2 regions of the Dellaglioa carnosa genome follow, and region 2 is predicted to be linked to the other one. Evidence: predicted binding sites of a transcription regulator. Region 2 holds the regulator's gene; the other holds the start of a gene.
The links. The regulator NrdR, encoded in region 2, represses ribonucleotide reductase genes. The targets are predictions, from matches to a motif close to ACACNATATATNGTGT.
Positions count from the first base shown of each region.

Region 1: a site for NrdR is predicted at 3,363-3,378, ahead of nrdH (glutaredoxin-like protein NrdH). Genes of this name have one in related genera too.

Region 1 is NZ_JANXLI010000005.1:38,318-44,546, forward strand. It holds gene N0K80_RS06225 (YbaB/EbfC family nucleoid-associated protein) at 1-220, opposite strand, end outside; gene dnaX (DNA polymerase III subunit gamma/tau) at 238-1,953, opposite strand; RNA gene ffs (signal recognition particle sRNA small type) at 2,041-2,127, opposite strand; gene tadA (tRNA adenosine(34) deaminase TadA) at 2,169-2,669, opposite strand; gene N0K80_RS06245 (class I SAM-dependent methyltransferase) at 2,670-3,272, opposite strand; gene nrdH (glutaredoxin-like protein NrdH) at 3,484-3,714, shown strand; gene nrdI (class Ib ribonucleoside-diphosphate reductase assembly flavoprotein NrdI) at 3,714-4,094, shown strand; gene nrdE (class 1b ribonucleoside-diphosphate reductase subunit alpha) at 4,072-6,229, shown strand, end outside.
Region 2 is NZ_JANXLI010000001.1:599,721-605,949, reverse strand. It holds gene polA (DNA polymerase I) at 1-1,174, shown strand, start outside; gene mutM (DNA-formamidopyrimidine glycosylase) at 1,196-2,029, shown strand; gene coaE (dephospho-CoA kinase) at 2,032-2,631, shown strand; gene nrdR (transcriptional regulator NrdR) at 2,665-3,138, shown strand; gene N0K80_RS02965 (replication initiation and membrane attachment family protein) at 3,160-4,557, shown strand; gene dnaI (primosomal protein DnaI) at 4,560-5,498, shown strand; gene thrS (threonine--tRNA ligase) at 5,827-6,229, shown strand, end outside.

The DNA of each region.
Region 1 (6,229 bases), on a different contig from region 2:
AATCTTGTAACATATCAACGTCGTCAGGATCAACCACTTCTTCTTTAATTGAAATATCAGTCATTTTTTTGTCTCCCGTAAAGGTTACTTTGACTAATCCATTTGAAGCTTCACCGACAAATTCAGTTTGATTCAAAGCATCTTGATCCTTTGTCATTTCTTTTTGTAATTTTTGCATTTGTTTCATCATACCTTGCATGTTGCCATTTCCTCGCATCATTATTAATTACTCCCTTTCTAATCCTGTTTAATTTCTATATTTTCGGTTCCAAAAATTTCTTCGGCTTTTGAAACGACTTGCTCGACCACCTCAGGAACTGGTTCAATCGTAGTTTCAGTTCCTTCGTGCCCATTTTGTTCGATATACGATTTACGTACTTCTGGCCATTGCTCAGCCGTAATACAGACCAACTTAGGCGTATTATGCAACAATCGATCTAACCCATTACCTAAAGCATCGAGCAGTTCTGTATCACCTGATGCCTTAGCAGCTAAGAAATCGTAGTTAAAGCTAACAAGTACACTATCTGGACTAGCCGCAACCGGCTCACTTGCTTGCATAATAGCTCGTTGTGTTACCGAAAGTTGTTGCAATAGTTCCGGCCAAACCTGTTTTAATTGTACCAAACTTTCTTTTGTAGCGTTATCTAAAATGGGATAAATTTGACTTAAATTTAATGTTGCCTTTTTTTGTGTAGCGACATTTTTTTTTGGTTTTACTACCGCTACGGCTTGATGCTGATCATCATGCTTGTTTAAGTTAAGTAATTGTTTTTTTAAAGTTTCTACTGTTTTAGTTAAGTCATCAATTTGTTTAGCTGCTTCTTGATTAAGTCCAGACTGACTATTATCACTAATCACTTCTATCGTACTAAACTGTGATAATCGAATCGTTAAGACCTCTAAGTAGACATCTGGATGCGTTGTAAATCGCATTTGTTGTTGAACTTCATTTAAAATATTAATCATTTGGTATAAGAATTCAGCAGAAATAGTTTGTGATAACGTCTTAAATGTATCATCAACCATCCCTAATTCAAGTTGATTAATGAGTGCTGGCGCTTGTTGATATAGCAATAGATCACGGCCATACGCAATTAAATCTTCTATTAATCTAGTTGAGTCCTTACCCTCATCAATAATTTCTTGAATCGTTTCTAGTGCCTGTGTGGTTTCTTTTTGACTAACTTCTGTCACATAAGTTTGAATTTTGTCTTGTGTTACACTACCCGTTACTAATAGCGCATTATCTAGTGTCACTTTATTATCGCCAAATGAGATAACCTGATCTAAAATACTTAGGGCGTCTCGCATACCACCTTCAGCTGCTTTTGCGACAACTTTAAGCGCCGGTTCTTCATATTCAATTTCTTTTTCCGTTAAAATGTACACCATTCGAGCATAACTATCAGCTGGCGTAATTCGTTTGAAATCAAACTTCTGCGTTCGAGAAATAATTGTTGCTGGAATCTTATGGGGCTCTGTTGTTGCAAGAATAAAAATAACATTTTCGGGAGGTTCTTCAAGTGTCTTCAATAACGCATTGAAAGCACCCGTAGATAACATATGGACTTCATCAATAATATAGATTTTAAAATCAGCTTGTGTGGGTGCGTATTTAACTTTATCACGAATATCACGGATTTCTTCAACACCATTATTAGATGCGGCATCGATTTCAATGACATCATTTAATTGACCATTCGTAATGGCGACACATGTTTCACATTTATTACACGGTTCACCATTTTCTTGAAAGTGGCAGTTAACCGCTTTGGCAAAAATTTTAGCCGCGGATGTTTTACCAGTTCCACGTGGCCCGTTAAAAATGTATGCATGACTCGTTTGATGTGTCATAATGGCATTTTTTAACGTCCGTGTAATCATGTCCTGACCCACTAAATCACTAAACTTTTGTGGCCGCCAAACACGGTACAAAGCTTGATAACTCATCACAATCTCCCCTTTCAAAATCTATAAATAGTTTTTTAAATAAAAAAATCTCTCAGCCATTTCTGACTAAGAGTCTTAATTAATCATAATTACTTAAGGCACAAAGTGAATCAAACTTAGTGCTGCTTCCTTCCGGACCTGACACAATTCGTAAGCACACTATTGCCTTAAGGCCTTGCGGCAATTATTATAATACCTTAAATTGAACAAAAAAGCTACCCTTGTGATCGCTTTTTTTCTTTTCTTTTACGTCGAACTTCTCTAAAGAATGATTGGAGTAGATTTTTGGCTTCATCCAACAATAATCCAGATTCAACTTTTGCTTGGTGGTTAAATCGTTCGTCCGTTAACAAGTTACCAATGCTACCCACAGTTCCAGCCTTAGGGTCAAATGCACCAAAATAAACTTCTGGTATTCTCGAGTTAATAATTGCGCCACTACACATTGGACAAGGTTCCAAAGTAACGAACAATTGTGCGTCGACTAGGCGCCAACTATGAACAGCAGCGCAGGCTTCTTGAATTGCTAATATTTCGGCATGCAAGGTTGCATCTTGAACATGCTCACGAATATTGTGCCCACGCCCAATAATTTCGCCATTTTGTACAACAACGCAACCAATTGGGACTTCGCCAATAATTTTTGCATTCCTTGCCTCATACAAAGCTTCACGCATAAAAAATTCTTTTTGTTCTTCTGTTAATTTTTCTGGCATCTACTTCACACTCATCAAGATATAGTATCCTTTATCTTTTAAAATAATCTCACAATTACCAAAAACATCAGTCATTTTCTTTTGAGCAGACCCGGCACCTTGTTTCTTTTGTAGCACGGCAAATAACTGACCACCCACTTTTAAATGATCAAATGCACCACTTAAAATATCATGGACAACATTTTTACCTGCTCTAATAGGAGGATTTGTCACAATTGTAGCGTAATCCGTCTTCGTGACATTATCATACGCAGCGGATTCAAAAATCGAGACATTAGTTATTTTATTAATTCCAGCATTTTTCTTTGCTAATTCTAATGCCAATTCATTCACATCGGTCATGTCAATTTGGCGTTCGGGTTGATCCTTGGCAATAGCAAGTCCTATTGGACCGTACCCGCATCCCACATCTAAAATATTTCCCGCAATAATTTCTTGTTGAGCAAATGCGTTTAATAAAACTCTTGATCCAAAATCGACCGTTTTTTTTGAAAATACACCGTTATCTGTGGTAAACTTAAATTCGTTGTTCAGCAGTTCAAATGTCCATTCTTTTTCGTTGTGAATGACATCTGGATTTTTCGTAAAATAATAGTTAGTCATGTTTTTCCCTACTTTCTCAATAGTTTCTATAATACGGAGAAAATTCGATTTTCGCAATCTAAATTTAATATAAACGAGTCAAGACCTTGAACACTACATCTTGTGTGATGCAACTTAAAATCACACTAAATGTGGTGTTTTTTTAATTGATTTTTGAGTTGCGTGATGTATACTTAGCTTATTAACAAAATATTAAAGGGGGATTTATATAATGAAAAAAGTAACTGTATTTACAAAAAATAACTGTATCCAATGCAAAATGACAAAACGCTTCTTAGAGGAAAATAACGTGGACTTTGACGAACGTAACATTTCTGAAGATGACAACGCAATTGACTACTTGAAAGACCAAGGATTCCAAGCTGTTCCTGTTGTCGAAGCTACTGGATTTGATACAATTGCTGGATTCCGTCCAGATATGCTTAAAAAGTTGGCAGTCTAATGAAAATTGTTTTCTTTAGTATTACGGGTCAGACACGTCGCTTCATTAACAAGATTGGCCATCCTTCATTCGAAATTGACCCAACGAACCCATTCGTTGAATTAAATGAGCCCTACATATTGGTTGTTCCAACCTATGAAATTGGGCTCACTGAATCGGTTAATGACTTCATTGAATACAAATCAAATAGAGAAAACATACTGGGTGTTGTTGGCGGTGGGAACCGAAACTTCGCCCAACTTTTTATTTTTACGGCTAAAGATATCGCGACTGACTATAAAGTTCCTTTATTGTACGAATTCGAATTCAATGGAACTGAAGAAGATGTCCTCAATATGAAGAAAGTAGTTGATGAAATTGACATTAAAAACGTTAGATAGTGATAAAGTCACTTATTATGATTTAAATAATGAAATTAATATTCCCGTAGATGGTCAAATTCCGCTTCAAAAAGATCAAGAAGCCTTAACTGCCTTCTTAAAAGAAAATGTTGCTGAAAATACAATGAAATTTGATTCGTTACAGGCTCGTTTTGATTACTTAATTGATAATAATTATATTGAAACCGGTTTTTATAATAAATATGAATTTTCATTTATTGAAGAGTTGTACGCTTATTTAGCAGCTCAAAAATTCCATTTTGGAACATTTATGGCGGCCTATAAATTCTACGCTCAGTATGCACTTAAAACAGATAACAATGCCTATTACCTTGAAAATTATATTGATCGAGTTTCAATGAACGTTCTTTACTTTGCCGATGGTGATACAGATTTAGCCATGAACTTAGCTAATGAAATGATTCATCAACGTTACCAACCTGCAACACCTAGTTTCTTAAATGCGGGTCGTAAACGTCGTGGGGAATTAGTTTCTTGTTTCTTAATTCAAATTACGGATGATATGAACGGAATCGGCCGTGGTATTAACTCAGCACTTCAATTATCTCGTATTGGTGGCGGAGTTGGAATCACGCTTAGCAATTTACGAGGTGCTGGCGCACCAATTAAGGGGATTGAAGGTGCCGCTTCTGGTGTCTTACCCGTTATGAAATTGTTAGAAGATAGCTTTTCATACTCAAACCAATTGGGTCAACGTCAAGGTGCCGGTGTTGTTTATTTAGATGTATTCCATCCAGATATCGTAGCGTTCCTATCAGCTAAAAAAGAAAATGCTGATGAAAAAATTCGTGTTAAAACTTTATCATTGGGCGTTACTGTCCCTGATAAATTTTATGAACTCATTAAAGATAATGCAACAATGTATCTCTTTGATCCATATAGCGTTGAAAGAGAATACGGCGTTCCTTACTCATATGTTGATATCACAAAAGAATATGACAATATGGTTGCCAACGAAAATATTATTAAGAAAACAATTCTTGCTCGTGAATTAGAAACTGAAATTTCTAAATTACAACAAGAATCTGGTTACCCTTATATCGTTAATGTTGATACTGCCAATCGCGCAAACCCAATTGATGGGAAAATTATCATGAGTAATCTTTGTTCAGAAATCATGCAAGTTCAAACACCCTCAGTTATCAATAACGAACAAGGTTTCGATGTCATGGGAACTGATATTTCATGTAACTTAGGTTCAACAAATATCGTTAATATGATGGCTTCTCCAGACTTTGGCCGTTCAGTTGATTCAATGGTTCGCGCTTTAACTTTTGTAACTGATAGCTCAGATATCAACGTTGTCCCTACTATTCAAAAAGGGAACAGTTTGGCACATACGATTGGGTTAGGCGCAATGGGTCTACATGCCTACTTTGCTAAGAATCATATGCATTATGGTTCAGCCGACTCAATCAATTTCACAAGCGTATACTTCATGATGCTTAACTACCATTCATTGAAAGCTTCAAATGCAATTGCGCAAGAAAAAAAAGAAACATTCCATAACTTTGAAAAAAGTACTTATGCAACAGGCACTTATTTTGACAAATACATTAATGAAGATTGGGGTCCAGATTCCGATAAAGTCGCTGCTTTATTTGATGGTATCGATATTCCTAACCAAGAAGATTGGGCTGCTTTGAAGGCTGATATTCAAGCCACTGGCCTCTATCATCAAAACAGACTTGCCGTTGCACCAAATGGTTCTATTTCATACATTAACGATACGACTGCAAGTCTCCACCCAATCATTAACAGAATTGAAGAACGTCAAGAAAAGAAAATTGGTAAGATTTACTATCCAGCACCTTACCTTTCAAACGACACTATTCCTTACTACACATCAGCCTATGATATGGATATGCGTAAAGTAATCGACGTCTATGCTGCTGCTCAAGAACATATTGACCAATCACTTAGTTTAACTTTATTCATGCGTTCAACTATTCCTGCGGGTCTCTATGAATGGAAGAATGGCCGTACAGATAAAATGACAACACGTGACTTAAACATTTTGCGTAATTATGCGTATAATAAAGGTATTAAGTCAATTTACTACATCAGAACTTTTACTGATGATCAAGAAGAAGTTGGCGCAAATGCTTGTGAGA
Region 2 (6,229 bases):
CAAGATGGAAATCCAAGGAATTACTGTGGATGCGGATCGACTAAATACCATGCAAGGCGAGTTTTCAACTATTTTGACGGAGATGGAAACTAAGATATATACCGAAGCGGATGAAGAATTTAATATTAATTCACCAAAGCAGTTGGGTGTTATTTTATTCGAAAAATTGAAGTTGCCAGTTGTTAAGAAAACTAAAACGGGTTATTCAACTGCTGTTGATGTTTTAGAACAACTTAGTACAGTAGCGCCGATCGCGGACCTAATTTTAAAGTATCGACAAATTGCAAAAATTCAGTCGACTTATGTTGAAGGATTATTAAAAGTTAGACATGCCGATAAAAAAGTTCATACGAGATATCTACAGACATTAACGGCAACGGGACGGTTATCATCTGTTGATCCTAACTTACAAAATATACCAGTTCGCGTTCCCGAAGGTAAAAAAATTAGACAGGCATTTGTCCCTGAACACAAGGGATGGAAAATATTCTCATCTGATTACTCGCAGATTGAATTACGTGTTTTGGCGCATATTGCCCATGACGCTAACATGCAAGAAGCGTTTAGAGAGGGAATTGACATTCATGCCAATACTGCAATGAGAATCTTCGGATTAGACTCACCGGATGAAGTAACACCAAATATGCGTCGGACGTCTAAGGCCGTTAACTTTGGAATCGTTTATGGGATTAGTGATTTCGGGTTATCGAAAAATATTGGTATTACTAGAAAACAGGCACAAACGTTCATTGATACTTATCTAAATGAATTCACAGGTGTCAGGGATTATATGGAAAATGTTGTACGCGAAGCTAAAGATAAAGGTTACGTTGAGACACTATTTCATCGTCGTCGTTATTTACCAGATATTAATAGTCGAAACTTCAACTTACGTTCATTCGCGGAAAGAACAGCGATGAATACACCTATTCAGGGAAGTGCTGCTGATATTATTAAAGTGGCGATGATTAATATGAACAAAATGCTTGAGGAAGAACATTTGCAAGCTAAAATGTTATTGCAAGTACATGATGAATTAATTTTTGAAGCGCCAGAAGAAGAAATTGCCATTTTACAAAAGAAAGTACCTGAAGTTATGGATGCCGCTGTTTCTTTAGAGGTTCCTCTAAAAGTTGAAAGTGCATTTGGCGATACTTGGTTTGATACTAAATAAAAGTGGTAAGGAGGAGATAGTATGCCAGAGTTACCAGAAGTTGAAACGGTTCGAAGAGGTCTTAGTCAGTTAGTTATTGGTAAGACAATTGAATCCATAGATGTTTTATGGCCCAAAATTATAAATGGGGATATCATTCCGTTTAAACATGAACTTGAGGGACGGAAAATTGAATCAATCGATCGTTTAGGTAAATATTTACTTTTCCGGTTTGATAATCAAATGACAATGGTATCTCATCTTCGAATGGAAGGTAAATATTTCGTTCGTGCCACGGATGAACCAATTGAAAAACATTCACATGTTATATTCCATTTAACTGATGGTCAAGACTTAAGATATAATGATGTTCGTAAATTTGGTCGAATGCAGTTAATTCCGACCGGACAAGAACGTGAACTTTCAGGTCTTAAAAAATTAGGTCCAGAACCGACTGAAAATGAATTTAAACTCAGCAATTTTAAGAAATATTTAGCGCGAAAACATATGGCTATTAAGCCTGTGTTACTGAACCAAGAAGCGGTTGCTGGTTTGGGGAATATTTACGTCGATGAGGTATTATGGATGAGCAAAATAAATCCGGAACAACCAGCAAATTCAATTTCCGATAGTAAATTAAGTAGTTTACGTAAAAATATTATTCTTGAATTGGCTACTGCGGTTCAAGCTGGTGGTACAACGATTAGATCTTATACTGGTGCATTTGGCGAAACTGGACTGTTTCAATTTGACTTAAATGTTTATGGTCAAACCGGTAAACCATGCCCTAGATGTGGGACGCCCATAGTTAAAATAAAGGTGGCACAACGAGGAACCCATTATTGTCCGCACTGCCAACCACTGAGGAAAGCTTAAATATGACCTATATACTTGGATTGACTGGTGGGATTGCGACAGGTAAATCAACTGTTAGTCATATTTTTAAGAATTCAAACGTACCTGTAATCGATGCGGATATTATCGCAAGGCAGGTTGTTGAGCCGGAATCTGAAACTTTGAAAATGATTATCAATGAATTTGGTGAGAAGTATCTCATGGAAAATGGCACGCTAAATCGTAAAAAATTAGGAAAATTAGTTTTTAGTGATGGTGTCGCATTAGAAAAGTTGAATGGCGTTATCCATCCCGCTATTAGAAAAGAGATTTTAGCGCAAATTCAATCTCATAGAAAATTAGGTAGTCCGTTAATCGTTTTAGACATGCCATTGTTATTTGAAGAGAGTTATCAAACAATCTGTGACGCCGTTATGGTTGTTTTCGTACCCGAAATAACCCAGTTAAAACGATTAATTAATCGGGATGGGCTGACTTCTGCTGAGGCGCGATTAAGAATTAAGGCACAATGGCCAATTCAAAAGAAGAAAGATTTAGCTGATTTTGTAATTGATAATTCGACAACGGTTGCCGTTACAAGGGGTCAAGTGCTAAACTGGCTTAGTAATCAAAATAATGTCTAAATAAATGTAAATAAAAAATAATGAGGTGTCACAATGAAATGTCCACATTGCCAACATAATGGCTCTCGAGTCGTTGACAGTCGACCAACAGATGAAGGTCGCGTTATCAGACGACGTCGCGAATGTGAAAATTGTGAATTTAGATTCACAACATTTGAACGGGTTGAAGCTACACCATTACTTGTTATTAAAAAGAATGGGACGCGAGAAGAGTTTAACCGCGAAAAAATTCTTAAAGGAATTATCAGATCTGCTGAAAAACGACCAGTTTCAATGAAGGATATTACTCATCTTGTTGACCAGGTTGAAAATAATGTCAGAGCATTAGGCGAAAATGAAATTTCAAGTCAACTTATTGGTGAATACGTCATGGGACTACTTGCCGATGTCGATGAAATTGCGTACATCAGATTTGCCAGTGTCTATCGTCAGTTTAAAGATATGGGCGTTTTCCTTAAAGAATTGAATGAGATGATGGATCGGGATAAGACACCTACTGATAAGTAAGATTTGAAGGAATGATAATCAATGATTGAGACATGGGAAAATATGAGTCCAAAAGATGGCTACGTCGTACTAATGGATGAGAAAGTTACAAATGATGATATAGAACGATTAGACTACTTGTATCAACCTATTATGGGTGTGATTGCGAGTGGTCTATTTTCACTATTAAAGGGTGAAGCGAACCAAAATCCGCAATTATCTAATCGGAAGATGCATAACGAATTGCTGTCGTTACTGAATATTGATTTAGCAGCATTCTATGAAGCAAGAAGTTCACTTGAGGCTTTAGGCCTTTTAAAAAGTTTTGAAAAAGATGACGTCATGGGAAAAGTGATGGTCTATCAGTTGCGTCGCCCCCTAGAAGCGGCAGATTTTTTTACGGATGACTTGCTTAGTGTCTTGTTATGGGAATCAATCGGGGATACACGATATAAAGAAATTACTGCGCGATTTGCATTACCCACATTAAAGTTAGACGGATTTAAAGAAATTTCGAAAAGCTTCTTGGACGTTTTCCAAGTTAGCCAAGTACATCTTTCTAATAAACCTGATATTATTTCCGAGAGTAAAAAATCGTTTTTAACCAATAAAAAAGCCCCACAAAAATTGATTGAATCAGATACTATTGACTCGTTTGATTTTAAATTTTTTATTGAATTATTGAAAAAAAGTTTTGTGTCTTTAGATGAAATTAATAATCAACGAGATTTGATTGTTTCAGAGCATCTCCTGTATGATATCGACGAGATTGAAATGGCACAGTTTATTGGTGATGCGGCTGATTTATCAACCAATGAGGTTGATTATAATGTCTTTAAGCAAAAGATTGCGCATAAATATAATCAACAGGTTAAACTAAAAAAACAAGATGATCCAATGAATGATGATAGACAGAATAATGGTCAAAAATCAGTTGAGACTCTAAAAAAGGTTGGTTTTTCAGAAGAAGATTCGCAATTAATTCTTGCTAGTGACGCGTACAGTCCCTTTGATTTTTTGAAATCATTGAAGGAAAGTAAGGGCGGATACGTAACAGACAGTGAATCCTATCTGTTACAACAACTTGTACAACGCCAAATATTTACCAATTCAGTGATTAATATTTTGATACATTATATTTTAATTGATCGAGACTTAGCGACGCTTAATAAATCATTTGTTGATACTATGGCCAATGACTGGTCACAGCAAAAAGTGAAAACACCTGAAGATGCGATTAATCAGGTTCGCCATTTTAATACGAAAAAAACTGAAACTAAGGTAGCAAACCAGCGTCAAAGAAAAATAATAAAAAAAGAAACGTTGCCTGATTGGGCAAAGGATGATTATCAAGCACCAGAGGCAGATACTGAGATTGATAAAGCTGCATTGCAACGACAACTTGATGAGTTTAATAAAACGGCACCAAAAGGAGGATGACAATGGAGGATTTAGGGACAGAAATTAAGAAATTTTTAAAAAATGAAAACTTAAGTGAACGATATCCTAACGTGAATTATCGTGATTTGATGAAGAAAGTTTACGAAGATCCAGACGTGATTGCTTTTTTGGATAAAAATAAAGCTGAATTAACGGAGTCTAATGTTCAAAGAGCCGACGCTAAATTGTATGAATTTTTATCTGAAAAAAATAAAATTATTTTAGGTAAAGGGATGATAGCGCCCGGTTACAAACCTCAGTTAGTTTTGAATAATCATATGATTGATGTGTCTTATGTACCAACGGATGCGCTCATTGAGGCGCAAAAAAGTAAGGCGTTAGCTAAGCGTGTTAAATCTATGAGTATGTCTAAAGATATTAAAAATGCAACGATGAATGATTTTGATATGGATGGGCGAGGGGATGCGCTCAGCCAAAGTCTGAAATTCATAACTGAATTTGTGGCCGATCCTAGCGCATATCATCAAGCGATGTATTTTTACGGTAGTTTTGGAGTTGGAAAAACGTATCTCCTAGGTGCTATGGCCAACGAGTTGGCCAACCGTGGCTATCAAACAACCTTAATGCATTTTCCCAGTTTTGCTGTTGAAATAAAAAATGCAATTAGTGATAATCGCGTTTATGACATGCTAAATGCCGTTAAAAAATCTGAAATTTTAATGATTGATGATATCGGCGCGGATGCAATGTCCAGCTGGGTTCGAGATGATATTTTAGGCGTTATTTTGCAGTACCGTATGCAAGAGGAATTACCAACTTTCTTTAGTTCTAACTTTTCGATGAAACAATTGGAAGATGAACATTTGCGTATTAGTCAAAGGGGTGAAGATGAACCGCTTAAAGCAAAAAGAATCATGGAACGCGTTCATTTTTTAGCAAAAGAAGTTAAAATTGTTGGTAAAAATAGACGACCTAAATAAGATTAGTAGTTGCTAAAATGAACTAAAAATGGTTAAATAGTTATTAAATTGATACGGAAGATTACATTCTTTTTTTATGTCCGCAGGGAGAGAAAGCATAGCTGAAAGCTTTCTTGGCAGAGAATAAGTGATGACCACTTCCATAATGTTGCCTGACTTTTTGTTGGGTCGGATTGAATCCGTTAAAATCTATGGAGAAATTTTTGTTTCGGCAAAGATTTAAATTTGGGTGGAACCACGTTAATCGACGTCCCTAATACACAAGCTTATTTGTGTATTAGGGACTTTTTTTGTATCAAAAAATAGATAAATAATGGAGGAAGTTAACATGTCAAAAATAAATATTACATTTCCAGATGGCGCAATCAAAGAATTTGATGCGGGCATTACAACAGAAGATGTTGCTAAATCAATTAGTCCTAGTTTAGCTAAGAAATCAATTGCCGGTAAATTCAACGGTGTTTTGGTTGATTACCTTCGTCCGTTAGAGGCTGATGGTGCTATTGAAATAGTCACTAAAGATTCTGAAGATGGCTTGGTTGTTTTATGGCATACTGCCGCTCAAGTTTTGGCTAATGCTTTACAACAATTATATCCAGGTATGAAATTTGGAATGAGTTCTGATATTGAAAATGGATTCTATTTTGATACAGATAATGGAGAAACGCAGGTCAGTGTTGATGATTTGAAAAAAATCCAAGACAAAATGAAAGCTATTGTTAAAGAAAACT